One region of the Paraburkholderia youngii genome, then DNA from elsewhere that is predicted to be linked to it. Evidence: predicted binding sites of a transcription regulator. Region 1 holds the regulator's gene; each other region holds the start of a gene.
The links. Region 1 encodes HrcA, which represses chaperone genes, less so after heat shock. Its sites were predicted from a motif close to TTAGCACTCNNNNNNNNNGAGTGCTAA; they were not measured.
Positions count from the first base shown of each region.

Region 2: a site for HrcA is predicted at 4,354-4,380, ahead of groES (co-chaperone GroES). Genes of this name have one in related genera too.
Region 3: a site for HrcA is predicted at 7,868-7,894, ahead of rpoH (RNA polymerase sigma factor RpoH). Genes of this name have one in related genera too.

Region 1 covers NZ_JAALDK010000001.1:5,868,313-5,877,965, reverse strand. Annotated here, with positions in the region: gene glnE (bifunctional [glutamate--ammonia ligase]-adenylyl-L-tyrosine phosphorylase/[glutamate--ammonia-ligase] adenylyltransferase) at 1-1,620, shown strand, start outside; gene recN (DNA repair protein RecN) at 1,733-3,400, opposite strand; gene G5S42_RS26795 (NAD kinase) at 3,464-4,366, opposite strand; gene hrcA (heat-inducible transcriptional repressor HrcA) at 4,577-5,596, shown strand; gene hemH (ferrochelatase) at 5,775-6,845, shown strand; gene hslR (Hsp15 family ribosome-associated heat shock protein) at 6,854-7,261, shown strand; gene G5S42_RS26775 (hypothetical protein) at 7,233-7,394, opposite strand; gene grpE (nucleotide exchange factor GrpE) at 7,758-8,345, shown strand; gene dnaK (molecular chaperone DnaK) at 8,678-9,653, shown strand, end outside.
Region 2 covers NZ_JAALDK010000001.1:5,757,073-5,766,725, reverse strand. Annotated here, with positions in the region: gene G5S42_RS26300 (polysaccharide biosynthesis tyrosine autokinase) at 1-672, shown strand, start outside; gene G5S42_RS26295 (hypothetical protein) at 777-1,346, opposite strand; gene G5S42_RS26290 (hypothetical protein) at 1,321-2,406, shown strand; gene G5S42_RS26285 (hypothetical protein) at 2,753-3,370, opposite strand; gene G5S42_RS26280 (hypothetical protein) at 3,691-4,080, shown strand; gene groES (co-chaperone GroES) at 4,452-4,742, shown strand; gene groL (chaperonin GroEL) at 4,796-6,436, shown strand; gene cysC (adenylyl-sulfate kinase) at 6,640-7,278, opposite strand; gene G5S42_RS26260 (chondroitin 4-O-sulfotransferase) at 7,305-8,516, opposite strand; gene G5S42_RS26255 (hydroxymethylpyrimidine/phosphomethylpyrimidine kinase) at 8,687-9,547, opposite strand.
Region 3 covers NZ_JAALDK010000001.1:6,049,072-6,058,724, reverse strand. Annotated here, with positions in the region: gene ptsP (phosphoenolpyruvate--protein phosphotransferase) at 1-1,393, shown strand, start outside; gene nagE (N-acetylglucosamine-specific PTS transporter subunit IIBC) at 1,525-3,324, shown strand; gene cydB (cytochrome d ubiquinol oxidase subunit II) at 3,441-4,577, opposite strand; gene G5S42_RS27580 (cytochrome ubiquinol oxidase subunit I) at 4,612-6,204, opposite strand; gene cydP (cytochrome oxidase putative small subunit CydP) at 6,194-6,454, opposite strand; gene rpoH (RNA polymerase sigma factor RpoH) at 6,871-7,806, opposite strand; gene G5S42_RS27565 (acyloxyacyl hydrolase) at 8,160-8,723, shown strand; gene G5S42_RS27560 (nuclear transport factor 2 family protein) at 8,765-9,148, shown strand; partial or broken gene G5S42_RS27555 (2-isopropylmalate synthase) at 9,338-9,653, opposite strand, start outside.

The DNA of each region.
Region 1 (9,653 bases):
GCGGCGCTCGCGCGCGCGATGGGCTGCGACGACTACCCGGAATTGATGACTAAGCTCGACGCGCATCGCGAGTTCGTCGAACAGCAGTTCGACCAGATTTTCGCCGACAAGGTGGGCGGCCGCGACGGCTGCGGCGCGCCCGAGGACGGCGCGGCCGCGTGGGTGTGGAGCAGTGCGCTCGCCGACGATAGCGCTGACGACGCGCTGCGCGCGCGCCTCATCGAACTCGGTGTGGCCGAACCCGGCGAGTTGCTCGCGCGGCTGCAGGCGGTGTGGCGCTCGTCGCGCTACACGGGCCTGAACGAGCGCAGCCGGCAGCGCTTCGACATCGTCGCGCAGCGCGCGCTCGAAGCCGCGCGCACGCTGGAGCCGGCCGGCCGGCGCGGCGATACGGTCGCGCGCCTGTTCGATCTGCTCGAAGCGGTGAGCCGGCGCGGCGCGTATCTGGCGCTCTTGACCGAGTATCCGCAGGCGCTGCATCAGGTGCTGTCGGTGCTGGGCGGCTCGCGCTGGGCGGCCGGCTATCTGATCCGCCATCCGCAACTGCTCGACGAACTGCTCGACGGCGAGGCGATCAACAGCCCGTTCGACTGGCCCGAATTCAAGCGTACGTTGCGTTTGCGGCTCGCCGCCGCCGACGGCGTCGAGCAGCAGATGGATCTGCTGCGCCACGCGCATCATGCCGAGGTGTTCCGCATTCTGCTGATCGATCTTGCCGGCAAGCTGTCCGTCGAGCACGTCAGCGACCGACTGTCCGAGCTCGCCGACGCGGTGCTCGACGTGACGATCGAAGCCGTGTGGAATCAATTGCCCAAACGTCACCGCGACGTGCCGCGCTTCGCGGTGATCGCCTACGGCAAGCTCGGCGGCAAGGAGCTCGGCTACGCGTCGGACCTCGACCTGATCTTCCTGTATGACGATCCCGACGATGCCGCGGCCGACGTCTACGCCACCTTCACGCGGCGCCTAATCACATGGCTGACCACCGCGACCGGCGCCGGCACCTTGTTCGACATCGATCTGCGGCTGCGGCCCAACGGCGAGTCGGGCCTGCTCGTCACCGATCTCGACGCGTTCCGCCGCTACCAGCTGCGCGAAGGCGACGCGGCGAATACCGCGTGGGTGTGGGAGCATCAGGCGCTGACGCGGGCCCGCTACTGTGCGGGCGATCGGGAGATCGGCGCGAAGTTCGAGGCGATCCGCGAACAGGTGCTGACGACACCGCGCGAAGCGCCGCCGCTCGCGAAAGAGATTGTCGAGATGCGCGCGCGTGTCGAAGCGGGTCACCCGAACCAGACGCCGGCGCTATTCGACCTGAAGCACGACCGCGGCGGCATGGTCGATATCGAGTTTACCGTGCAGTACTGGGTGCTGCTGCATGCGGCGCGCGATCCCGAACTGATCCGCAATACCGGCAATATCGCGCTGCTGCGCGAAGTGTCGCGTTTCGGGCTGATGAGCGAAGCGGAAGCCGAGACGGTCGGCGCTGCCTATCGGCGCTATCGCAAGCTGCAGCACACGCTGCGGCTCGATGGGATGGAGAAGGCGCGGGTCGATCCGGCGCTGGTCGCGGCCGAGCGCGAGGCGGTGCTGGCGTTGTGGAAGAGGGTGTTTGGGTAATGGCGCTTACGCATTTCGCGTAGCGCTATCGCATCATGCGCGGCCGGGATCTGTGTGACGTCCCGGCCAATCCCACTCAGGCCGTGTGCGGTGAGCTGCGCATGGCGCAATCTCAGGCGGCCAGCATTTCCTTCGCGTGCTTGCGCGTGGTCGCCGTGATTTCGAGACCGCCGAGCATGCGCGCGACTTCCTCGATGCGGCTCGCCTTGTCGAGCGAGGTCACGCTGCTGAGCGTGCCGCCGGTGCCGTTGCTCATCTTGGCGACCTGGAAATGATGATCGCCGCGCGCCGCGACCTGCGGCAGATGGGTCACGCACAACACCTGGCGCGCCTCGCCGAGTTGATGCAATAGCCGCCCGACCACTTCGGCCACGCCGCCGCCGATGCCCGTATCCACTTCGTCGAAGATCAGCGTCGGTGTCGGGCTGGCCGCGCTCGCGATCACTGCGAGCGCGAGACTGATACGCGCGAGTTCGCCGCCCGACGCGACTTTCGCGAGCGGCCGCAGCGGCACGCCGGCGTGACCGGCCACGCGGAACTCGATCTGCTCGAGCCCATGCGCACCGCCTTCGGGCAACGGCACCAGCGCGACTTCGAAGCTGCCGCCTTTCATCGACAGTTCCTGCATGCCGGTCGTGACCGCCTCGCCGAGCGCCTTGCCCGCTTTGGCGCGTGCCTTCGACAGTTTTTTAGCCTCGGCGACGAACGCGTCCTTCGCTTGCGCCTCGGCGGCGCGCAGGCCGTCGAGGTCGGCGGCGGCGTCGAGCGCGGCCAATTGCTTGCGGCGCGCTTCGTGTTCTTCCGGCAGCGTCTCGGGCTGCAGACGGAATTTTCGCGCGGCCGAGTGCAGCGCGTCGAGGCGCTTTTCGACCTGCGCGAGCCGCTCTGGATCGAGCTCGAGCTTCTGCGCGTAGTGGCTCAGCGAATACGCGGCTTCCTGCAACTGGATCTCGGCGGGTTCGAGCGCGGCGAGCACGTCGTTCAGCGCCGGGTCGATCTCCGCGAGGTCGCGCACCTTCGACACGATCGAGCCGAGATGCGTGATCATCGCGTCGTCCGACTCGGACAGGGCGCCGAGCGCACCCTGCACGCCGTCGATCAGATTCGCGGAATGCGACAGCCGCCGGTGCTCGGTGTTGACCTCTTCCCATTCGCCCGGCTGCGGCGCGAGCTTATCGAGTTCGGTGAGTTGCCACGCGAGTCGCTCGCGTTCGAGTTGCAGCTCGCGATCGCGAGTTTGCGCGTGCTCGACCGCCTGCGCCTTGTCGCGCCACGTGCGCCACGCGCGTGTCACGGCGGCGGCCAGGTCGGACAGGCCCGCGTGCGTGTCGAACAGCTCGCGCTGCGCGTCCGGGCGCATCAGCAACTGGTGCGCATGCTGGCCGTGAATATCGACGAGCATCTCGCCGACCTCGCGCAGCTGCGCGAGCGTCGCGGCCGTGCCATTGATGAACGCGCGTGAGCGGCCGTTCGCGTCGACCACCCGCCGCAGCATCACGGTGCCGCCGTGCTGGCCGTCGTCGGCCGCGCCGAGCGCCTGGGCGTCGAGCCATTGATCGACCTGCGCGTGCGTTTCGAACTCCGCGGTGATATCGGCGCGGCTCTCGCCGGTGCGCACGACGCTCGCCTCGGCGCGCGCGCCTAGCGCGAGCGCGAGCGCGTCGATCAGGATCGATTTGCCGGCGCCGGTTTCGCCCGAGAAAACGGTAAAGCCGCTGTCGAATTCGAGGTCGAGCGCGGCGACGATGACGAAGTCGCGTATCGAGAGGTGGCGAAGCATGGAGGTCGTCGGGTAGCTTGGATTCGGGTGGCGGCCGCGGCGGCGCGGGCTTGAAAGCGCCGCTTACGGCCTCGGGTCTTCTTCGTGCGACGGGTACTCGTGCCAGTGCAGCTTCTTGCGCAGCGTCGCGTAATAGCTGTAGCCGACCGGATGCAGCATTGGCACCGTGTGACGCGAACGGCGCACCTCGATCGTGTCGCCGAGCTCCAGCGACGTGAACGACTGCATGTCGAAATTGACGTTCACTTCGCGCCCGGAAACGATCTGGATGCTGACCTTCGAGTCGTCCGGCAGCACGATCGGCCGGTTCGACAGCGCGTGCGGCGCGATCGGCACGAGCACGAAGCCCTGCAATTGGGGATGCAGGATCGGCCCCTGCGACGACAGCGCGTACGCGGTCGAGCCGGTCGGCGTCGCGACGATCAGGCCGTCCGAGCGCTGGTTGTACATGAAGCGGCCGTCGACCGACACGCGCAGCTCCGCCATGCCCGAAAAACCGCTACGGTTGACCACCACGTCGTTGAACGCGAGCGCGTGATAGATCGACGTGCCGTCGCGCACGATGCGCGCTTCCAGCAGCAGGCGCTCCTCGCGCTCGAAATTGCCGGACAGCATTTGCGGCACGATCTCGCGCATGTCGGAGATCGGAATGTCGGTGATGAAGCCGAGCCGTCCGTGGTTAATGCCGATCAAGGGCGTGCGATATGGCGCGAGCTGGCGACCGATGCCGAGCATCGTGCCGTCGCCGCCGAGCACCACGGCGACGTCGGCGCGCGCGCCGATCTCGGCGGGACGCAGCGCCGGATAGTCGGTTACGCCGATCTCGGCGGCGGTGTCGGCTTCGAACACGACTTCGAGGCCGAGCTTCGCGATGCACGCGGCGAGCGCGGTCAGCGGCTCGCCGATGCCTGGCGTATTGCTGCGCCCGACGAGCGCAACGGTCTTGAACTGGCTGGTCACTTGCATGCCGGCATTACACCATAGGTAGGGCCTGAAAAGAACCGCAGGCCAACCCGGTAGCGGGCTGGTGCACGCGGGGCGTCTGCGCATGTCGCGATTATCGTTAGAATGGTGAAGACCCGATGACATGCGCGCCCGCTGACGGCGCCGCATTTGCCGGGAGCGGGTGCCGCGGGCGCTCGCGGCTGCGATGCCATTGAGCTAAAATTTTTCGTCATGCTAGATCCTCGCGCACAAACCCTCCTCAAAACGCTGATCGAGCGCTACATCGCTGAAGGTCAGCCGGTCGGCTCGCGCACGCTGTCACGTTACTCGGGCCTCGAGCTGAGCCCGGCCACGATCCGCAACGTGATGTCGGACCTCGAGGATCTGGGGCTCGTGATCAGTCCGCACACGTCGGCGGGGCGCATTCCGACGCCGCGCGGCTACCGTCTGTTCGTCGACACGATGTTGACGGTCGAGTCCGCCGCCGACGAAGAAGCGGTGATGCGCGCGGTCAAAACCACGCTGCAGGTGGGCGAGCCGCAGAAGATCGTCGCCGCGGCGGCGAGCGTGCTGTCCAACCTGTCGCAGTTCGCCGGCGTGGTGCTCACACCGCGCCGCAGCCACGTATTCAAGCAGATCGAATTCATGCGCCTGTCCGACAAGCGCATTCTGCTGATCATCGTGACGCCCGAAGGCGACGTGCAGAACCGCATCCTCGCCACCCAGCGCGACTTTTCGCCTTCGCAGCTGGTGGAAGCCTCCAATTACATCAACGCGCACTTCGCGGGCCTCTCGTTCGACGAAGTGCGCCGCCGCCTGCGCGAGGAAATCGACGAGCTGCGCGGCGACATGACCTCGTTGATGCACGCGGCCGTCACCGCGAGCACCGACGAATCCGATACCGGCGAGACTGTGCTTATCTCCGGCGAGCGCAATCTGCTCGAAGTCGCCGATCTTTCGTCGGACATGGCGCGTCTGCGCAAGCTGTTCGATGTGTTCGACCAGAAGACCAGCCTCCTTCAGTTGCTCGACGTGTCGAGTCACGCGGCGGGTGTGCAAATTTTCATTGGCGGCGAATCGACGCTGGTGCCGATCGAGGAAATGAGCGTCGTCACCGCGCCGTACGAGGTGAACGGCAAGATCGTCGGCACGCTCGGTGTGATCGGACCGACCCGCATGGCCTACAACCGCGTGATTCCGATCGTGGACATCACCGCGCGGCTGTTGTCCATGACGCTCAGCCAGCAGTAGTCCTCGCGCTCCGCGGCGCCGCCGTCATCGCAGCCCGTGCCGGCCATGATGCGCGAACGGGCGGCGTCTGCCAATCGTCCGAATGGCCAGGGTACGGCGACGCCCGGCCGAACCCGCGCCGCTATAATGAATCTCCATTGAATCGACTCGCCGCGTGAAGCGGTGACTTCTGCTGCCTATGCGCTTCGACCTCGAGCGGCCATCACAGAACGCCACATCGCATCGCGTCGCCGTGTTGCTGATCAACCTCGGCACGCCCGACGCGCCGACACCGCGCGCGGTGCGCAGCTATCTCGCGCAGTTCCTGTCCGATCCCCGCGTGATCGAAATTCCCGCGTTGCTGTGGCAGCTGATTCTGCGTCTGCTGATCCTGCCGCTTCGCGGCCGCAGTTCCGCCAGGAAGTACGCGGCGGTATGGATGCCCGAGGGCTCGCCGCTGCGCGTGCACACCGAAAAGCAGGTCGAGGGTTTGCGCCATCTGCTGCAAGTCAACGACTACACGGTGCTGGTCGACTACGCGATGCGCTACGGCACGCCCGGCATTCCGGCAATGCTGAACCAGCTGAAGCTCGCCGGCGCCGAGCGCGTGCTGCTGATGCCGATGTATCCGCAGTATTCGGCGTCCACCACGGCGACCGCGTTCGATGAAGCCTTTTCCGCGCTCAAGCGCATGCGCAACCAGCCGGAAATCCGCACGGTTCGCCAGTACGCCGATCACCCGGCATATATCGCGGCGCTCGCCGCGCAGGTGCGTCACCACTGGCATCTGCACGGCCGCCCTGATTTCGCGGCGGGCGACAAGCTCGTGCTGAGTTTCCACGGCGTGCCCAAGCGCACGCTCGACCTCGGCGACCCGTATCACGAGCAATGCCAGCAGACCGGTGCACTGCTGATGCAGGCGCTCGAATTGACGCCGGTCGAATGCCGCATCACGTTCCAGTCGCGCTTTGGTAAGGCCGAATGGCTGCAGCCTTACACGGCGCCGACGTTGAAGGAACTGGGCGCGGCAGGCGTGCGGCGTGCTGACGTGTTTTGTCCGGGTTTCACCGCCGACTGCCTCGAAACGATCGAGGAAATCGGCATGGAAGTGCGCGACGAATTTCTGCAGGCGGGTGGCAAGGAGTTTCACCGGATCCCCTGTCTGAACGCGTCTCAGCCGTGGGTTGCCGCGCTCGGCGAAATCGTCGCGCAGCATCTGCAGGGCTGGCCGGTGCAGGCGGTGCCGGTGCCGCACACGACAGGAGCTTGAATACGCAGATGAACTACCGCATCTCAACCGAACCGGGCGCGAAACTGCGCATCGACAAATGGCTGTGGGCCGCGCGTTTCTTCAAGACGCGTTCGCTGGCCGCGGATGCGGTCGACAAGGGGCGGGTGCGCATCGGCGGCGCGGCCGTGAAGCCGGCCAAGGACGTGCGTGTCGGCGATCTGGTCGAAATCGAGATCGAGCGCTACGTGTGGCAGGTCGAGGTGCTGGGCGTGTGCGACGTGCGCGGCCCGGCGAGCGTGGCGCAGACGCTTTACGTTGAAACCGCGCAGAGCAAGGAGAAGCGGCAGGTCGAGCAGGAACGGCGCAAGGTGTATCACGAGCCGGCGGCCGCGCTGCACGGGCGACCGACGAAACGCGACCGGCGCACTATCGACAGATTTTCGGGTGGGAACTAAAAAACTGCTCGACCGTGGCGTGTGCGCCACCGTACTCGGTGGTGTGGTCGTTAACCGCGCCGGACATGCAGATGGTCGTGGTGCCCGCGATCAGTACCAGTGCGACCACCCCGATTGCAACGGTCAGTTTCACGGTACTCCTCTCGATGGGCTGAAACGGGCTATCGGAACGACTGTCAGGTGTCGGTAAGGCTTACGTCAAATTAGGGTTAACGTGCGTTGCCGCTCCATGACTGGAGAATAGGTCAGTTGCGGGCTGCACTCAATCCCTATCTGATTGCGCCACATGAATGCCTGTTACGGCGCATTTCGCCTGCACGACGGTGGTGCGAAAAAACCTCGGAGCCGCTTGAAACGGCTATTTCAGACCCCATCTGGGGTCCGGTCTGGCGGATCGGCGCGAAGACACCTGTCGCGATTTTGCAAAGCACGAATCGTACTGTGTCGGAACGGCTTTTTCCGTCTTTGCTTTTACTTTTTAACGACTTTCAGCGACATGGAAAACACGCAAGAGAACCCGACGAGCCAGAATCCCACGCCCGCCGACGAAGCCGCGCGCCAGGCCGCCGAGGCGGCTGAGGCCGGCACTCAACAGCAGGACACCGGCGCCACCACTGAGTCCGCCCAGGCTGCCGCCGAGCAGGCGCTGGCCGACGCTCAGGCGAAGATCGCCGAGTTGCAGGAAGACTTCCTGCGCGCGAAGGCCGAAACCGAAAACGTGCGCCGTCGCGCTCAGGAAGACGTCGCCAAGGCGCACAAGTTTGCGATCGAGAACTTCGCCGAGCATCTGCTGCCGGTGGTCGACAGCCTCGAGGCGGCCGTTGCCCATTCGTCCGACGACCTGCAGAAGGTCCGCGAAGGCGTCGAGCTCACGCTGCGCCAGTTGAGCGGCGCGCTCGAGAAGGGCCGCGTCGTGGCGATCAATCCGGTCGGCGAAAAGTTCGACCCACATCGCCATCAGGCCATTTCGATGGTGCCGGCCGACCAGGAGCCGAACACCGTCGTCGCGGTGCTGCAAAAGGGCTTCGTGATCGCGGACCGCGTGCTGCGTCCCGCGCTGGTGACCGTCGCCGCGCCGAAGTAAGCACGTCGAAGCGCACCCCGGGCGTCCGCGCCGGCGGCGTCTGCCTCGTCGCTTCGGATCGCCGCGCGCCGCAAAACATCCAGTCGATTCAGGCACTTCCGGCGAACCCCGCCGGGGGCGCCGTGCAAGCGGGCGGAGCGGGTTCGCAGCAAGGATCCACGAGCCCGCCCCTTGATTGAAAAAAATTAAAGACCGCATCGCAATAGAGGTCTTGAAAACGATGTGGCCGCACTTATTTTGAGTGCAGGTAGGAATTGAGAGCGGATCGTCCCGCCGCCAGATGGGCCAACCGGGCGCTTTCCGCAGCGATCAAAGTCAGGAGATTTGTAAAAATGGGCAAAATCATCGGCATCGACCTCGGCACGACCAACTCGTGCGTGGCGATCATGGAAGGCAACTCGGTCAAGGTCATCGAGAACTCGGAAGGCGCGCGCACCACGCCGTCGATCATCGCTTACATGGAAGACAGCGAGATCCTGGTCGGCGCGCCGGCCAAGCGTCAGTCGGTCACGAACCCGAAGAACACGCTGTTCGCCGTCAAGCGCCTGATCGGCCGCCGCTTCGAAGAGAAGGAAGTGCAGAAGGACATCGGCCTGATGCCCTACAAGATCATCAAGGCCGACAACGGTGACGCATGGATCGAAGTGCGCGACCAGAAGCTCGCGCCGCCGCAAATCTCGGCCGAAGTGCTGCGCAAGATGAAGAAGACCGCTGAGGACTACCTCGGCGAGACCGTCACGGAAGCCGTGATCACGGTGCCGGCGTACTTCAACGACAGCCAGCGTCAGGCCACCAAAGATGCAGGCCGCATCGCCGGTCTGGAAGTGAAGCGGATCATCAACGAACCGACCGCAGCCGCCTTGGCATTCGGTCTGGACAAGGCTGAAAAGGGCGACCGGAAGATCGCCGTGTTCGACCTCGGCGGCGGCACGTTCGACATCTCGATCATCGAAATCGCGGACGTCGACGGTGAAATGCAGTTCGAAGTGCTGTCCACGAACGGCGATACGTTCCTCGGCGGTGAAGACTTCGACCAGCGCATCATCGACTACATCATCGGCGAGTTCAAAAAGGAACAGGGCGTCGATCTGTCGAAAGACGTGCTCGCGCTGCAGCGCCTGAAGGAATCGGCTGAAAAGGCCAAGATCGAGCTGTCGTCGAGCCAGCAGACCGAAATCAACCTGCCGTACATCACGGCCGACGCGTCGGGTCCGAAGCACTTGAACCTGAAGATTACGCGTGCGAAGTTGGAAGCGCTGGTTGAGGAACTGATCGAGCGCACCATCGAGCCGTGCCGCGTGGCCATCA
Region 2 (9,653 bases), 110 kb from region 1:
GCGCAGCAGGCGCCTGAGGATCTCGCGGTGGAGGGCGTGCGCAATCTGCGCACGTCGCTGCAGTTGTCGCTCGATCATGCGGCCAACAACGTCGTGATGATCACCGGGTCGCGGCCCGATGCGGGCAAGTCGTTTCTGTCGGTGAATCTGGCGACGCTGGTCGCGTCGGCAAACAAACGCGTGCTGATCATCGACGGTGACATGCGGCGCGGCGACGTGCATTCCCATTTCGGCGTCAGTCATCGGCCGGGACTGTCCGACGTGCTGTGCGGCGGCGATCTCAACGCGATGATCCAGCGCGACGTGCTGCCGGGCCTCGACGTGCTCGCGAAAGGCACGCTCCCCTCGCACCCGGCCGAACTGCTGATGAGCCGACGCTTCGAGGCTATGCTCGAGGTGCTGAAGCCGCAATACGACGTCGTGATCATCGATACGCCGCCGGTGCTCGCCGTGACCGATTCGACGCTGATCGGCAAATACGCGGCGACGTCGCTGCTGGTCGTGCGGCATGGGCGTCAGCCGCTGCACGAGATCATCGAGACCGCCAAACGCCTGCGTAACGGTGGTGTCGGCCTGCGCGGCGTGCTGCTCACCGATGTGCCGCAGGAAGCCGCGTTCCTCGGCTCGGGGTATCAGGGCGGCTATTACGGCTACGACAGCATCGTCGGTTGACACGGCCGCCCGCGCAGCGCGTCTTTTGGGGGGCGCCGCGCGGGCAGGCGTGATTGGCGGCATGCTCGTGCCGCCATCTGGCGAGATCCCTCGCAATCCTTAGCTCAGTGGTGACGCAACAGATCGCGCAATGCGTGCGACTCTTCCGCCGGCGGCTCCACGGTCTGCCACGCCGACGGCGGGATGGTCTGCCACGCCGATTCGTGCGACGCGAGCGAGACGAGGCGCTGCGCGTCCTTGCTGCTCGAATCGATCCGCAACGCTTCGTTGGCGTTGTGCGACGCGCACTCCCAACGTCCGACGTTGCTACAGCCGCGCGCGAGACTCAGCAACGCGTCCCGTTGCTGCTCTAGCGTGCTGACCTGGGCGCGCATGCCGCGCGCGTCGCGATTGTTGGGCTGCGCGGTGATGGCCGCGGCCAGGCGCGCTTTGGTCGCCGACAGATTGCCTCGTTGCAGATAGCCGCGCGCGGCTTTCAGATTGCGCTCGGCGTCGGCGCGCTGCTTGTCGGCCAGCGTGAGCGGGGCGGCCAACGTGTCGGTGTTGCTGCTGTGGTTGGTGTTGATCGACGCGACCGCCGTACCGCGCGGCGTGGGCGCGGCGACGCCCGCGCCCGATTTCGTGGTTGGCGCTGCGGTGGGTGCGGTCGTGACGACGAGTGGAGACGATGGCACGACGGTCGGCGTGGTCGCAACGACTGACGTTGACGGTCGGGCCGGGACGGGTGCAGTCGCCACGACTGGCGGTGACGAATGCGCTACGGCCGGCGCGGACGCGACGACGGTCGGCGCGGTCGCCACGACGGGCGGTGACGAGCGCGTCACGGTGGGCGCGGACGCGACGACGGGTGGTGCTGCGCGAGCTACGGTCGGCGTGGTCGCCACGGCCGGCGGTGCCGAGCGCGCTACGGTTGGCGCGGACGCGACGACGGGCGGTGACGAGCGCGTCGCGGTGGGCGCGGTCGCCACGACGGGCGGCACCGAGCGCGCTACGGTTGGCGCGGTCGCCACGACGGGCGGTGACGAGCGCGTCGCGGTTGGCGCGGTCGCCACGACGGGCGGCACCGAGCGCGCTACGGTCGGCGCGGTCGCCACGACGGGCGGTGACGAGCGCGTCACGGTAGGCGCGGACGCGACGACGGGCGGTGCTGCGCGAGCTACGGTCGGCGTGGTCGCCACGACGGGCGGTGACGAGCGCGTCCCGGTCGGCGTGGTTGCCGCGACAGGCGCCGCCGAGTGCGCTACGGTTGGCGCGGTCGCCACGACGGGCGATGAGGATGGTGCGACGGTCGAGGTGGTGGCCACGACTGGCGGTGACGACCGCGCCAAGGTTGGCGCGGTCGCAACGACAGGCGACGAGGACGGCGCGACGTTCGGCGCGGTCGCCACGACCTGCGGCGCCGATGACGCGACAGGCGCGCTCACGTTCGCCGGTTGCTGCCGCGCGACGACCACGGGACGCGGCGCTTGCGCGACGATCGACGCGGGCGTCGGCGCCGCGGCAACCGACGGCGCCGCATGCCGCACAACGCTCTGCGCAGGGACTTGCCCAGGCGTGTCAGGGTGCACTGTGCCGAAGACCGTCACTGGCGTGTCGACGCTCGCATCGTCGTCGAGAAGAACGAAGCCGATATACACGGCGCCGAGCGTCGCGAGCGCGGCCGCGGTTAGCGCAAGCGGGTGCCGCCGTCGACGTCCGCCCGGCTCGAACGTGGCCTCGTCGAGCAATTCGTAGGGGCTCATCTTCGTTTGCGCGGAGCGCCGCGAGGCACGGTCCGCGGGCAAGCTCGCGGCCGCTGGCAGCGGGTCGAGTTGCGCTCGCGATGTACTCAGCGCCCAGGATCGCGCGGTGCGCTCGCCGGGCTTGTCGTCCGTATCGAACGAATCGATCGGCAGCGCATGGCATGCGGGACACGGCGAAAAGCGGCCCGGCAGCGGCACGCCGCAGTATGCGCAGTGATGGAAAAATGGCTGGTCGGAAGTCGAGTCGCGCGGCATGGCCGTGTCGCTCCACTGGCGCCGAAGGTCGGCGCCATTAAAAAGAATGAATGCGACGACGCTCGCAGGCGGCGTCGGCCGAACTACTGGACGACGTAACCGCGCGCCTGCATGCACGCGCCGTAGGCGGCCCAATAGCGGGTCATCGGAGGCTCGGGCGCGGGCAGCGGCGGCAGCTTCACGTTCGACGCCGCGTTGGCCTGCATCGAAGCGCCCGCTCCATCCGACGCGCCGGCTGCCGCGCTCGCGCCCGGTGTCGCCGCCGATGCGCTCGGCGGTGCATTCGCCGTCGCGGTGGCCGGTGCCCCTGGCGCACTGGCGCCGTTCGCGGCTTCGTTCACGGGCTTCGCCGACGCTGCGCCGCTAGGCGCTTGCGCGCCGGCGAGCGGCGCGCTCGCGGCTTCGGGCGCGCTCGCGTTCCACGGCAGCGGCGTGGCCGAGAAGGAACTGGGGGGAAGCGGGGGTTTCGACGGTATCCCGGTCGACGCACCTTTGGCCGCCGGCGGATGACGCGGCGGAATCTGCGACTCGTGGGCCATGTTGACCCCGGTCACGCGGTTCGCCTCGGCGTAGCACATCGCGTTATCGATGCTGCGCTCGTAAGGGCTCTGACTTCGGATCGGATAGGTGACTGGCCGCCACGCGAACGCGGCAGTGCTCGTCACCAATAGCGTCAGTACGGTATATGTTTTAAATGCCATCGCAGTCACTCCCGCAGCGATGTCTCGCCTTTTTGTGTTTGATTTCGTGTCGTGTTCGAGCTTGTTGTCGATGCCTGGCGCTCGTGCTTCTGTCGCGGCCTGCCGATAGGCCGTGGCGTTGCGGTGCTCGTGCCACGGCTCCCCGGAAGGGCACGTCGCGAATGCCGCTTTAACGAGCGTAGCACCGCGGCTTGGCCGCGCGATGCATCGAATAGCGCGTGAAAACGCCATCGTGCAGTGCAATCAGGACACAATCGGCGAGGCGGCGTTGAAGATCGGGACAATCCCTGGTCGCCACGAAGGATCGTCAGGAGTCGAAGATGAAGAATCCATCGTATCGCTATCGACCGCTTTGCGCTGCGCTTTGTTTGTCGATGCTGTCGCTCGCCGCGCCGCTCGCGAGCGGCGCGAGCGACGCCAACATGAGCGCGGAGACGGCGGGCGAGCGGGCGAGTTTCGCGCAGGCGTTTTGCGGCGTGTCGCCCGAGCGCATCGGTGCCTATAAGGAGCGGCTCCGAAAGGTGCTGACCGGAGCGACCGATTTCGATCAGCACTGGGACGCGGGCTGGCATCGCGCCGACGACACCAATAGCCAGATGAACGCACTACGCGAGCGAGACCCGAAGGAATTCGCCGCGCGTATCAAGGTCGATTGCGAACGGCTCAAGTGGATGGCAGGTAACGCGTTGCGCCCGCCTGCGCAGAAGTGAGTCGAACCATGCTCGATCGGACGGGGGTTTTCCCTGGAAATGGCAGATCCGACGGTATCGAGTACGGTGCGCGGCTGCTGTTTGTCTGCGATAGCGCCCCTTCGCCGTGCGGCTACAAGCCGCAAATCTCGCCGCAAGTATTTGTTTTTGCTCGGGTTCGCAGCTCAGACGCATGATTGCGCCGGCGCGCCGGCACCGCGCCGGTCGTGCAAAACCTCGCCCGCAGCGCCGCTGCTCCCTACTTCTTGAATTTGTCACTACCCGTCCATATAATTAGCACTCGCTGCACGAGAGTGCTAACAACATCTCCGGTTGGCTCGTCCAGCCGGGTTTTCTCAGCGTTCTTCAGTCTCAATCAGAGAGGAGTATGTATGAACCTTCGTCCTTTGCATGATCGCGTGATCGTCAAGCGTCTGGATCAGGAAACCAAGACCGCGTCGGGCATCGTGATCCCCGAAGCCGCAGCAGAAAAGCCGGATCAAGGTGAAATCCTCGCAGTCGGCCCGGGCAAGCGCGACGACAAGGGCGCAGCGATCGCCCTCGACGTGAAGGTCGGCGACCGCGTCCTGTTCGGCAAGTACGCAGGCCAGACCGTCAAGGTCGACGGCAACGAACTGCTGGTGATGCGCGAAGAAGACATCATGGCCGTGGTGCAGAAGTAAGCGCAAAGTCGCTACTTCCCCGGTTATATCCAAAGTATTCAAGGAGTTAGAAGATGGCAGCTAAAGACGTCGTATTCGGTGATTCCGCCCGTGCCAAGATGGTCGAAGGCGTGAACATTCTCGCCAACGCCGTGAAGGTCACGCTGGGTCCGAAGGGCCGCAACGTGGTCCTCGAGCGCAGCTTCGGCGGCCCGACGGTCACCAAGGACGGTGTGTCGGTCGCAAAAGAGATCGAACTGAAAGACAAGCTCCAGAACATGGGCGCGCAAATGGTCAAGGAAGTCGCTTCCAAGACCAGCGACAACGCAGGCGACGGCACGACGACCGCTACGGTTCTCGCGCAATCGATCGTCCGCGAAGGCATGAAGTACGTCGCATCGGGCATGAACCCGATGGACCTGAAGCGCGGCATCGACAAGGCTGTTGCAGCCGCAATCGAAGAACTGCGCAAGATCAGCAAGCCGTGCACGACCAACAAGGAAATCGCCCAGGTTGGCGCGATCTCGGCGAACAGCGATTCGTCGATCGGCGAGCGCATCGCTGAAGCAATGGACAAGGTCGGCAAGGAAGGCGTGATCACCGTCGAAGACGGCAAATCGCTGCAAGACGAGCTGGACGTCGTCGAAGGTATGCAATTCGACCGCGGCTACCTGTCGCCGTACTTCATCAACAACCCGGACAAGCAAGTTGCCGTGCTCGACAACCCGTTCGTGCTGCTGCACGACAAGAAGGTGTCGAACATCCGTGATCTGCTGCCGGTTCTGGAACAAGTCGCGAAGGCTGGCCGTCCGCTGCTGATCATCGCTGAAGACGTCGAAGGCGAAGCGCTCGCAACGCTGGTCGTCAACAACATCCGCGGCATCCTGAAGACCGTTGCTGTGAAGGCACCGGGCTTCGGCGATCGTCGTAAGGCGATGCTGGAAGACATCGCGATCCTGACCGGCGGCCAGGTCATCGCAGAAGAAACCGGCCTCACGCTCGAGAAGGCAACGCTGGCTGAACTGGGCCAGGCGAAGCGTATCGAAGTGGGCAAGGAAAACACCACGATCATCGACGGCGCTGGCGAAGCAGCGAACATCGAAGCTCGCGTCAAGCAAGTGCGCAAGCAAATCGAAGAAGCGACCTCGGACTACGACCGTGAAAAGCTGCAAGAACGCGTTGCCAAGCTGGCAGGCGGCGTTGCAGTGATCAAGGTCGGTGCTGCGACCGAAGTCGAAATGAAGGAAAAGAAGGCACGTGTCGAAGACGCACTGCACGCAACGCGCGCAGCTGTGGAAGAAGGCATCGTCGCTGGCGGCGGCGTCGCGCTGATCCGTGCGCGTACGGCGATCGCTGGCCTGAAGGGTGCTAACGCCGATCAGGACGCAGGTATCAAGATCGTTCTGCGCGCAATGGAAGAGCCGCTGCGCCAGATCGTCACCAACGGTGGCGAAGAAGCGAGCGTCGTCGTGGCAGCGGTTGCTGCTGGCAAGGGCAACTACGGCTACAACGCAGCGACCGGCGAGTACGTCGACCTGGTTGACGCAGGTGTCGTGGACCCGACGAAGGTGACGCGCACGGCGCTGCAAAACGCAGCTTCGGTTGCTGGCCTGCTGCTGACGACCGACGCAGCTGTCTGCGAACTGCCGAAGGAAGAAGCTCCGATGCCTGGCGGCATGCCCGGCGGCATGGGCGGCATGGGCATGGACATGTAATTCCGCTCGGGCCTCGTGGTCCGGCCGCGTGGTTGAACTGCCGCGCGTCTGGATCACGGACGAGGCCCGCTTGGAAGATCATGTGGGGGAGTGCGCCGCGAGGCGTTTCCTCAAACGAAAAAACCCGCTCAGGCGGGTTTTTTCGTTTGGAGCCGGCGTTGATGTGGCGGCCAGCAAGCGCTTCCGGACGCCCTTTGTCCCGATCAGGCGCCCGCGACGTGAGCCGTACGCTGAACCGATCTTCCGAGACACTTTTCGCGCAGGTAGTGGAAAATCTGCGCGACGCTTTGCGCGGGGCTCAGCGTTCCGGTTTCGACGTGCAGGTCAGGATCGAGCGGTGCTTCATAGGGCGCTGATACGCCGGTGAACGAGCTGATCTCGCCAGACCTCGCTTTCGCGTAAAGACCTTTGGGATCGCGGCTTGCGCAGGTGGCGAGCGAGGCGGACACGTAGGTTTCGACGAACTTGTCGGCTCCGATGATCTCGCGCGCCATTGCGCGGTCTTCGCGTAGCGGTGAAATCAGCGCGGTAATCACGATCAAACCCGCATCGTTCATCAACTGGGCGACGTGCGCGACGCGGCGGATGTTTTCGCGCCGGTCGTCGCGCTCGAAGCCCAGGTCGCTCGCCAGACCGTGGCGGATGTTATCGCCGTCGAGCACATAGCAGGCATGACCGAGCGCGATTAGCCGCTCTTCGAGCGCGAACGCCAGTGTCGATTTACCGGCGCCGGACAGGCCGGTCAGCCAGATCGTGGCGGGCGTCTGATCGAATATGCGCATGCGGTCCTGCGCCGCGATCTTGCCGGTGAAGCGTTGCACGAAGATGGGCGGCTCTTTCATGTATAAGTTCTCCTGACTCCTTTGGCTCACTCGCAGTGCCAGCCTTGTCGCCACGTGCCAGCGTTGTGCAGGCGTTCCGTGGAATCCGCGATCGTAACGCAAAAGCCTTCTGGGATGCCGTCTGGCAGCGCAATCGAAAATCCGCTGTTCGAACTCGGATAGCCGGCGCTTGCCACATCGGGCCGCGGCTCGCCGCTGAGGCCGGTTGCGACGATCTGCGCGCCGATCCGCACTTCGAGCGGCACTTGCCGCTCTGGTCTGCTCAAGTTGACGGCCCAGCCGCGCACTACACCGTCCCCCACCGTGTCGACGAAGCCGTCGAACAGGTCGGCTAGCGGACGCCGCTGGCTTTGCGCGAACTCCAGATAAGTATCGATCGGCGTCAGATCGAAGCGGCGGATCACCTCATGCACGCGCGACAGGAATGAGCCGTCGATGCCCAGAACCGTTGCGCTATAAATGTGCGGATTCTCGAGCCGATTTATTTCTGCCTGGATCACGCGGACCAATTCAAGCGCATTCGAAAAGACGCTGCCCGACTCTTTGGCATAAGCTTCGACGATGCGATTGGCATCGCGAAACAGCTCGTAATCAAGGCTATTGTCATCGATAAATTTCTGTCTTGCTGCTTCGCTTAACAGTGCTGTGCCATTCGGTTTGCCATTAATGCGGTTCGCTTCGAAGCAGAACGGTAATTTCATTCCGGTCGAACCGCACAACCTCAGTAAGAATTCGCTCATGTCCTCGCAGACGCCGACGGTACCGATATGTTCGCGCAAATGGATTTGCGCGACGGCGAGGGACGCTTCGTTGACCGCCGGTTCGCCGCTCAGCATCTGCACGAACAGGTTCCGGCCGCCGAGCGATTCGCTGACCCACTCGTCGAGCGATAGCACACCTTGAAGCGCCATAGCCTCCGGCGTCGACACGCTGACTCCGCGCATGATTTGGCCGTTCTTGCCGTTCGCGGCATACCGGTAGTGAGAGATGTGGCGCGCGAGCGGATCGCGCAGGATCGTGCAGTAGTTGACCGGATGTTTCATCACCCGATGAATCCCAAACGGATGATGTCCACCGCCGACTTGTGTCTCGAGAAGCTTCGCGCGACAGTTTCCCCACCCATCCTGATCCCAAACAAAGCTAATGAATTGATCATTACCTTTATTCAAATCAAAGCACGAAATCACGGTAGAACCGCCGCATTTCGGTGGATGGATAAAAAAGGTTGGGAAAGACATGTGGGGACATATGGCTGTCAGTGATGCGTAAAGTCTAGACAAAAGGTGTCATTGACGTTGTAACGTTTAATTACGCAGGAACACGTCTGGTTACATTGGCGCGAAAGACGCACTAAATGAAAAAACCCGCCTAATAGCGGGTTTCTAGTCGATACCGATGAATGACGAGGTCAGTGTCGCGCTTCCCCGGGCGCTGCGCCCTTGCCTTGGGCCGGCGGGGTCTCGTCGTCGCTGCTGCGTGCCCAGAAGAAACGATCGGGCATGTACGCCCCCATGCCAGGCCGGAACGCATTGCGCACCGCCTGATACAGATACTCCTGGCTTTCGCGCACCGCTTCCGCGGGCTCCTGGCCGTTGGCGAGCAGCGCGGCGATCGCCGCGCCAAGCGTATCGGTCAGGCCCGTCAGCCGATGGGGCGCACGGTCCCACAAGTCCTGACGCAACTGGCCGTCCTCGCTGAAGAGCGTGTTGACGAGCCGGTGCGTGCCGGTTTCGGTCGACAGAATGTACTCGCAGCCCTGCGACAGCAGATGCGAGATCGCGGCGTCGAGGCTCGGCGCCTCCGCGTCGCCGTCGGGCTGCGCAAGCGCGAGCAGCGTCGACGAGTCGGCGACCAGCAGCGTGGTTTGCGGGGCGAGCAGATCGGCGATCGCTTCGCGCAGTTCGTCGGCGGCGAGCACGTGTTCGTCGTCGAGCGTGAAGTCCGGGGCGAGGATCAGCGGGACATCGTCGTAGTCGGCAACCACTTCCGCGATCGCGCTGACCACCTCGGCGCGCGTGCACGCGCCGACCTTGAAGGCGGCGATCGGCATGTCCTCGAGCAGCATGCGCGCCTGCGTCGCGACGATGTCAGGGTCGAGGCCGGTGACTTCATCGCAGCTCGCCGAGTCGCGCACGGTATAGCCCGTGAGCACGGATACGCCGTGGCAGCCCATGCTGGCAAGTGTCATCAGGTCCGCCTGCAGGCCGGAGCCGCCAGTGGGATCGGAGAGACCGAAGGTGAGGACGATCGGAGGCGTGTCGCTGGGCATGAAAATGGATAAGAAAAGCAGGATTTCGGCGCACAGTGCGCAATTGGCTCAATTATGCGGCCTAAACCGTTGACAGGGCGTTTTTTCGCGCGGCTTGCCCGAGGGC
Region 3 (9,653 bases), 180 kb from region 1:
GTGGCGCGAGGCGATCCGCGCGCAAATAGACATCCTGAGTAATGTCGAAGACGCACTGCTCGCCGAGCGGGCCGCCGATCTGCGCGACATCGAAAAGCGTGTGCAGCGCGCGCTCGGCTACACGAGTAGCGCCGCCCGCACGCTGCCGGACGAGGCGGTGCTCGCGGCCGACGAATTCACGCCGTCGGATTTGTCGTCGCTCGATCGCACGCGTGTGACCGCGCTCGTGATGGCACGTGGCGGCGCGACCTCGCACGCGGCGATTCTCGCGCGTCAGGCGGGCATCCCGGCGCTGGTCGCGGTCGGCGACGCGTTGCATGCGATTCCCGATGGCACTCAGGTGGTGGTGAACGCGAGCACCGGCCGGCTCGAATTCGCGCCGACCGAACTCGACGTCGAACGCGCCCGGTGCGAACGCAGCCGCCTCGCCGACGTGCGCGAAGCGAATCGCCGCACCTCGCAACAGGCAGCGGCGACCGCCGACGGCCGCGCGATCGAAGTGGCCGCCAACATCGCCACACTCGACGACGCGAACGCCGCGGTCGACAACGGCGCCGACTCGGTCGGCCTGTTGCGCACCGAGCTGCTGTTCATCCACCGCCCGGCCGCGCCGAGCGCGGACGAGCATCGCCACAGCTATCAGGCGATCGTCGATGCGTTGCGCGGCCGCAGCGCGATCATCCGCACGCTCGACGTCGGCGCGGACAAGGAAGTCGACTATCTGACGCTGCCGCCCGAGCCGAATCCCGCGCTCGGCCTGCGCGGCGTGCGCCTCGCGCAGGTGCGCCCCGATCTGCTCGATGACCAGCTGCGTGGCCTGCTCGCAGTGCGTCCGATCGGCGCCGTGCGCATCCTGCTGCCGATGGTCACCGATGCGGGCGAACTGATCCGCATCCGCAAGCGTATCGACGAACTGGCACGCGAAGCGGGCAGCACCGAGCCGGTCGAAGTGGGTGTGATGATCGAAGTGCCGTCGGCCGCATTGCTCGCCGATCAGCTCGCCCAGCACGCCGATTTCCTGTCGATCGGCACCAACGACCTGACCCAATACACGCTCGCGATGGACCGCTGCCAGCCCGATCTCGCGGCGCAGGCGGACGGCCTGCATCCGGCGGTGCTGCGGCTGATCGCGGCGACCGTCGAAGGTGCCGCGAAGCATGGCAAATGGGTCGGCGTATGCGGCGCGCTCGCCGGCGACCCGCTCGCGATGCCGCTGCTGGTGGGCCTGGGTGTGACCGAGCTATCGGTCGATCCGGTCTCGGTGCCCGGCATCAAGGCACGCGTGCGCACGCTCGACTATCAGTTGTGCCGCCAGCGCGCTCGCGATGCGCTCGCGCTCGACTCGGCGCAGGCGGTTCGAGCCGCAAGCCGCGCGACGTGGCCGCTCGATTGAAAGATTAATCAAATGGAGAACTCGCACGCCGTGCGTCCGGCAGTACGGCTGCCTTCACGCGCGGCGCGATTCTCCGCAATGCTGCACTACTCACCGAAGACTTACCCCACGAGACAAAATTGGAGATACCGATGGATGCAAATCCGTTTCTGAAGATACAGCGCCTGGGACGCGCGCTGATGCTGCCGATCGCGGTGCTACCGGTCGCCGGCCTGCTGCTGCGGCTCGGCCAGCCCGACGTGTTCAACATCAAGATGATCGCCGATGCGGGCGGCGCGATCTTCGACAACCTGCCGCTACTGTTCGCGATCGGTGTGGCGGTCGGCTTCGCCAAAGACAATAACGGCGTCGCGGGTCTGGCTGGCGCGATCGGCTATCTGGTGCAGACCGCGGTGATGAAGGACATCAACGACAAGCTCAACATGGGCGTGCTGTCGGGGATCATCGCGGGGATCGTCGCGGGACTGCTGTACAACCGCTACAAGGACATCAAGCTGCCCGACTACCTGGCGTTCTTCGGCGGCAAACGCTTCGTGCCGATCGTGACAGGCGTGGTCTGCGTGGTGCTAGGCATCATATTCGGCCACGTGTGGGCGCCGGTGCAGAGCGCGATCGATCTGGCCGGCCACTGGCTCACGACGGCCGGCGCGCTCGGCGCCTTCGTGTTCGGTGTGCTGAACCGCTTGCTGCTCGTCACGGGCCTGCATCACATCCTGAACTCGCTGACGTGGTTCGTGTTCGGCAGCTTCACGCCGGCCGGCGGCGCGGCGGTCACGGGCGACCTGCACCGCTTCTTCGCCGGCGACCCGACCGCGGGCACCTTCATGACCGGCTTCTTCCCGGTGATGATGTTCGGCCTGCCGGCCGCGTGTCTCGCGATGTTCCACGAGGTGCCGAAGGAGCGTCGCGCGGTGGCCGGCGGCCTGCTGTTCTCGATGGCGCTCACGTCGTTCCTGACCGGCGTGACCGAGCCGATCGAGTTCAGCTTCATGTTCCTTGCGCCGGTGCTGTATGCGATCCACGCGCTGCTGACAGGGCTGTCGCTCGCGATCTGCTCGGCGCTCGGCATTCACCTCGGCTTTACGTTCTCGGCGGGCTTCATCGACTACGTGCTGAACTTCGGTCTGTCGACGAAGGGCTGGTGGGCGATTCCGCTCGGTATCGTGTACTCGGTCGTGTACTACGGTCTGTTCCGCTTCTTCATCCGCAAGTTCAACATGGCGACGCCGGGCCGTGAGCCCGCCGCTGCGGAAGAGCAGGTCGAGTCGTTCGCGGAGGGTGGTTTCGTCGCGCCGGCGGCCGGTGCGGCCGTGCCGCGTGCGCAGCGTTATATCGCGGCGCTCGGTGGGGCGGCGAACCTGTCGGTCGTGGATGCATGCACGACGCGTCTGCGCCTGTCGGTCGTCGATGCGGACAAGGTCTCCGAAAGCGAACTGAAGTCGATCGGCGCGCGTGGCGTGCTCAAGCGCGGCGCGAACAACGTGCAGGTGATCATCGGACCGGAAGCGGACATCATCGCCGATGAGATGCGTACGGCGATCGCGCAGGGTCAGGGCGACGCAGTGAAGGTGGCGAGTGCTGCCGTGTCGGCGCCGGCTACCGCTGCCGCGCCGGCCGCGCGAAACGCTGGGCACGCCGACGACGCGCAAGGCGGTCCGCTCGACCCCGATCCGCTGCGCTGGCTCGCCGTGTTCGGTGGCGCGGGCAACGTTGTGTCGCTCGATGCGGTCGCGGCGACGCGTCTGCGCGTGGTCGTGCGCGATGCGGCGGCGATCGATCGTCAGCGCCTCGCGTCGCTCGATACCGCGTGGGTGTCGACCGACACGTTCCATATCGTCGTCGGCGAGGCCGCGCAGCGCTATGCGCAGAAGCTGGCCGAGCGGCTGTCGTCGCAAGGCGGTGGCGCGGGCGCGGCGCCGGTGCCGGCTTGATCGGCTGATGGCTGTCGGGCACTGTTGAGAGAAAAAAAGCGGCACCTTGTCCCAAGGTGTCGCTTTCGCGTCTACGACCCAAGCGTGCCGCCTGGCGAGTCACCCGCTGGTGCCGCTCAATACATCGAATGGTGGTTTTCCTTGATCGCAGCGGCGGTCACCTTGCCGCGCATCACGCGATAAACCCAGCCGGTATAGAGGAGGATGATCGGCAGGAACAGGATCACCGCGAACAGCATGATTTCGAGCGTCATCTGGCTCGACGTCGAATCCCACATTGTCAGGCTGCTGCGGCCGTCGAGTGACGAAGGCATGATGAACGGGAACATCGAGAAGCCCGCGGTCAGGATCACGCCGACGACCATCAGTGACGTCGACAGAAACGCCGTCGCCTCGAAGCGCGAGCGTGCGAGCAGCACCGCGAGCACCCCGCCGACCAAACCCGCGAGCGGCGCGATCGCCATCCACGGATAGAGCGCGTAGTTGTTCAGCCACAGACCCGGCGCGCCGATCACGGTCTTCATCAAAGGATTGGAGACCGCGTCGAGCGGCGGCATGTCGACGATCTGATAGCCGCCGATCATCGTCGAGACGAGCGCGCCCGCGATGAGAAACAGCACCACCGCGCACAGCGCCGCGAGCCGCAGCGCCTTCGACGCGCGCTCGTGAACCTCGCCATCGGTCTTCCACTTGACGAACGCCGCGCCGTGCGCGGCCAGCATCGACACGCTGACGAGACCCGTCAGCAGCGCGAACGGATTGAGCAGGCCGAAGAAACTGCCGTGATAGGTGACGCGCAGATCGGTATCGAACGAGAACGGCACGCCTTGCAGCAGATTGCCGAACGCGATGCCGAACACCAGCGCCGGTACGAAGCCGCCGATGAAGAGACCCCAGTCCCACGCGTTGCGCCAGCGCGGATCCTCGCGCTTGCCGCGATAGTCGAAGCCAACCGGACGGAAGAACAGCGCGAACAGCACCAGCAGCATCGCGAAGTAGAAGCCCGAGAACGATGCCGCGTAGGCGAGCGGCCACGCCGCGAACATCGCGCCGCCCGCGGTCACGAACCAGACCTGGTTGCCTTCCCACGTCGCGCCGACCGTGTTCACGACGATGCGGCGCTCGGAGTCCGTCCTGGCGATGAACGGCAGCAGGATCGCCGCGCCCATGTCGAAGCCGTCGGTGAGCGCGAAGCCGATCAGCAGTACACCTATCAATACCCACCAGATCAGTCTGAGAGCTGCGTAGTCCATATGGCTTATTCCTCTGAAGCGGTGTGGCGGCGCGTCACGCGGCCGTGTTCGACAGCGGCTGAGTCACCTGCTGGTCGTTCTCGTGGTGATAGCGGCCGGTATGCAGCGACGAAGGGCCGAGCCGTGCGTACTTGAGCATCAGCATGATCTCGATGACGAACAGCCCCGTGTAGAACAGCACGAAGCCGCCGATGCTCAGATACAGATCGCGCGGCGTCAGTGTCGATGCGGCCAGGTTGGTCGGCAGAATGCCCGCGATGCTCCACGGCTGGCGGCCCATTTCGGCGACGATCCAGCCGAGCTCGGCGGCGAGCCACGGCAGCGGAATCGCGATGACCGCCCAACGCAGGAACCAGCGACGCTTTTCGAGCAGCAGCGTGCGCTGCGCGCAGAACCAGAACGCGAGCACGAAGGTCGCGAGGAACAGCAGGCCGAGGCCGACCATCATGCGGAACGAGAAGAACAGCGGCAGCACTGGCGGAATCGTGCTTTTTGCCGCGGCCGCGATCTGGTCTGGCGTCGCATCGGTGACGTTCGGCGCGAACCGCTTGAGCAGCAGGCCGTAGCCGAGATCGTCCTTGTACTTGTCGAACGCGGCGTGCGCTTCGTCGCTCGAGTCGCCGCCTTTCAACTTCTGCAGCGCCGAGTAGGCGAGCATGCCGTTCTTGATGCGCCCCTCGTTTTCGACGATCAGGTCGCGCAGGCCGACCACGGGTTCGCTCAGCGAGCGGGTCGCGATGATGCCGAGCGCATACGGCACGCGGATCGCGTAGTCGGTGCGCTGCTCCTTTTGATTGGGAATACCGAAGACCGTGAACGGCGCCGGCGCGGGCGCGGTCTCCCATTCGGATTCGATTGCGGCGAGCTTGACCTGCTGGACTTCACCGGTGCGATAGCCGGATTCGTCGCCGAGCACGATTACGCACAGCGCCGACGCGAGGCCGAAACCGGCGGCGATCGCGAACGAGCGCAGCGCGAACTCGGTGTCGCGGCGCTTCAACAGATACCACGACGACACCCCGAGCACGAACAACGCCGCGGTCACGTAACCGGCCGACACCGTGTGCACGAACTTCACCTGTGCGACCGGGTTGAAGATCACCGAGCCGATGTTGTCGAGCTCCATGCGCATCGTCTGGTAGTTGAACGTCGCGCCGACCGGATTGTTCATCCAGCCGTTGGCGATCAGAATCCACAGCGCCGACAGGTTCGATCCGAGCGCGACACAGAACGTGACGATCAGATGCTGCACTTTTGACAATCTGTTCCAGCCGAAGAAGAACAGACCGACGAACGTCGATTCGAGGAAGAACGCCATCAGTCCTTCGACGGCGAGCGGCACGCCGAAAATGTCGCCGACGTAATGGGAGTAATAGGCCCAGTTGGTGCCGAACTGAAATTCGAGCGTGAGGCCGGTCGCGACGCCCATTGCGAAGTTGATGCCGAACAGCTTGCCCCAGAACTGCGTCATGTCCTTGTAGATCTGCTTGCCGGTCATCACGTAGACCGACTCCATGATGACGAGCAACCAGGCGAGGCCGAGCGTGAGCGGCACGAACAGAAAGTGATAAAGCGCCGTGATGGCGAACTGGAGCCGCGACAGTTCTACGACTTCGCTAACGGGCATGTTGATCACCTCCGGACGGATGCGGGGCGGGCACCGACAGCAGCGCCTGCGCGACCTGCCGAGGCGGCAGCATCATGTGCTCCGCCTGCGGATGATTGAAGAATGCGAATTTGAGCGCCATCAGTAGGGCGAACTTGATGACGAGGATGATGGCGATATCGCGCGCCAGGGTTGGACCGCGCACCCACCTGGTGAACCCGCCGCGCAAGCGCGACCGGACAGTGCTGCTGCGATTGAGGGCTAGGGTCATGATCGGTCGAAAGACGACTTCACGCCGGAGAGTCCGGCCGGATCCAGACCGCCCTTGCCGTCGGGCAGTCTGGCGAATGCATGCCGACTGTAGGAGGGAGAACCTCGCGCGCTCAAGGTTAGCCATGCGGCATCACGTCGTGAAACTTGCCGCGTCTGTGCAGTATTGCTACCGGACTCGCGATACGTCAAGAAAGGCTTACCGGGCTCGACAGGCCGGCTTGGGGACAGGCCTACGCGAATGCGCTGCGGCCGGGAGACGCACGAATGGACGAAAGGAATGAAAAAGCCCCGCCGTCTTGCGAGGGCGGGGCTTGAGCGCGATGGTCGCTAAATAGTACGCGACCGGTTACCGTGTGTCGCTTTTACCCAAGTCGTGGGCAGGACACAATTGACGCGCGCATGGCTTCGACGCTTTTACGCGTATTCGGTCAGTGCGCCGCGCATCTTCTTCATCGCGCTGGCTTCGATCTGGCGGATACGTTCGGCCGACACGCCGAACTCGTCGGCCAGCTCGTGCAACGTGGAGCCGCCCGAGCCGTCGTCGGCCACCTTCAGCCAGCGCGCTTCGATGATGCGGCGGCTGCGCGGATCGAGCGCGTCGAGCGCGCTTGCGATGCCGTCGCTTTGTAGCCGGTCGCGCTGACGCGAAGCCAGCACGGCGGTCGGCTCGCTATGCGAGTCGGCCAGATACGCGATCGGCGCGTACGACTCTTCACCGTCTTCGACCTGACCTTCGAGCGCGATATCGCCGCCCGACAGACGCGTTTCCATCTCCGCGACCTCTTCGCGCTTCACGTTCAGTTCCTTGGCGAGACCTTCGATCTCGTCCGGCGTGAACGCGCCGAGGCCCTGCTTGTGGCTGCGCAGGTTGAAGAACAGCTTGCGCTGCGCCTTCGTGGTGGCGACCTTCACCATGCGCCAGTTGCGCAGGATGTATTCGTGGATCTCGGCCTTGATCCAGTGCATTGCGTACGACACGAGGCGCACGTTCTGCTCGGGATCGAAGCGCTTGACCGCTTTCATCAGGCCGATGTTGCCTTCCTGGATCAGATCGGCGTGCGGCAGCCCGTAACCGAGGTAGTTACGCGCGATGGACACGACGAGTCGCAGGTGCGACAGCACGAGGCGGCGTGCGGCCTCCAGATTGTCGTGTTCGCGCAATTCGGTGGCGAACTGGCGTTCTTCCGCCGGCGTCAGCATCGGGATCCGGTTGACCGCCTGGATGTAGGCGTCGATGTTGCCCAGTTGACCGGACAGCAGCGAGGAATGCGAGAGCGCCAGTGCACCTGCCGAAGCGGCCTTAGCCGACGACGGGCTCAAAGTACTCGGAAGGGTCATTGCATGGCTCACGTGTGAAGCTCCTTTGGAATCAGACAATTGCGTACTCAGTAAACGACTCCAGCGATGGATGTTAGCACTCAGATCTGCCGAGTGCTAATACTTAGATGTCGCAGGGGTATCCAAGTTCCGGAAAATCCTATGGAGTCTTGATTTCTGATAGTCATCATACGCTCTATTTGCACTGTGCGTTGAGCCTGTACAAATTACCGTTCGAGGCGGCTGCCGCCTCATGATCGACTGACATCGTTCTGTTCTAAAGTGAATAATTGCTGTTTGGGCGCATAACCTGGAAGATACTTGCCCCTAAATCGTGCGTGGAACAAAGGGGGCGCTCGCTTAATAGTCACCAGAATGGGGGCTGAATGAACAACAAGAATCTTGTGGTCCGTGGACTTACTCTAAAAAGTGCGTTGGCCATTCTGCTGCTGGGTGCGGCGGGCGCGTCCCGGGCTGACCAGTTCGGCGTGCTGGTGGCCGCTGGTGTCGGTGATCGTCACGTCAAGAGGCTCGATCTCGGCGTGGTCTGGGACCCGAACCTCACCTGGTGGCAGATCGGCGACTGGCATTTCGCGCTGATCGGCGAGGCGCACGTCGCGTGGTGGCACACCAATGAAGGAAACGTTCACGACGACATCGGCGAGATCGGTGTGACGCCGGTGATCCGCTTCGTCAAGTCGTCGGGTTTGGTGCGGCCATTCATCGAGGTGGGTGCCGGCGTCGGGGTGCTGACCAGCCCGCGCATTTCTTCCGACTTCACGTTGGGCACCGCGTTCCAATTCTCCGAGATGGCGGGCGTCGGGCTGCAGTTCGGCGCTCATCGGCAGTATGTCGCCGGCTACCGCTTCCAGCATGTTTCCAATGGCGGTATCAAAGAGCCGAATCCTGGTATAAATTTCAGCCAGCTATATTTGCAATATCACTTCTGACCGTGGCCCCTTGCGGCTCGCGGTGTTCGAGGGGCTCTGCAATGGCGGCAAAGATGATCGAAGCGATTCGCGGGCTCGAGCGAGAGCGATTTCGCGCGATGGTCGACGGCGATGGGCAGTCGCTCGACACGCTGCTCGCTGACAACGTGAGCTACGTTCATACGAACGGCAAGCGCGAGACGAAGCGACAGTTCATCGACGGGATCACCGCGGGGCGCCGTCGTTATCGGCAAATCGAGGTGCAGTCGCAAGACGTCCTGCCGGCCGGGCGCGAGACCTACGTGGTCACGGGCCGCGCGCTGATCGAGATGGAAGCGAACAACGGCGCGCTGTTGTTCCCGATTGCCTACACCGCGATTCACACACACGAAGACGGCCAGTGGCGGCTGATCGCATGGCAGGCGACACGTTGCGCGCTGGAGTGAGATTTTCATCGCGGGCGCGCCTCGTGAGCGCGCCCGTCCCGGCAGCCGAATGCGGGGTGCGCGCTCCGCCGCCGCAAGCTCAAGTCGGATTTACGCGGTTGCGCAATCCTCAGCTTTATCGCGGCTGTTTGCGCCGTATTCATCGCGCTCGGCATCCGCGTCGCGCGCCGCGCGTGAGCCGCGCATCGCCACTTCTCCCGCATACGGATGCCGCGCGGCCACTGGAAGCCGCGTGCAGCGCTCCGCCACGCGCCGGATCGTCGCGAGATCCGAAAAATCCAGACCGCTGTCGATAGCCATCGCGTCGAGGTTCATCGCGAGCGTGACGAGGTCGACGTTGCCGGTGCGCTCGCCATTGCCGAACAGACAGCCTTCGATGCGATCGGCGCCCGCCAGCAGCGCGAGCTGCGCCGCGGCCACGGCGGTGCCGCGATCGTTGTGCGGATGCACCGACAGCACGATGCTGTCGCGGTAGCCGAGGTTGCGGTGCATCCATTCGATCTGG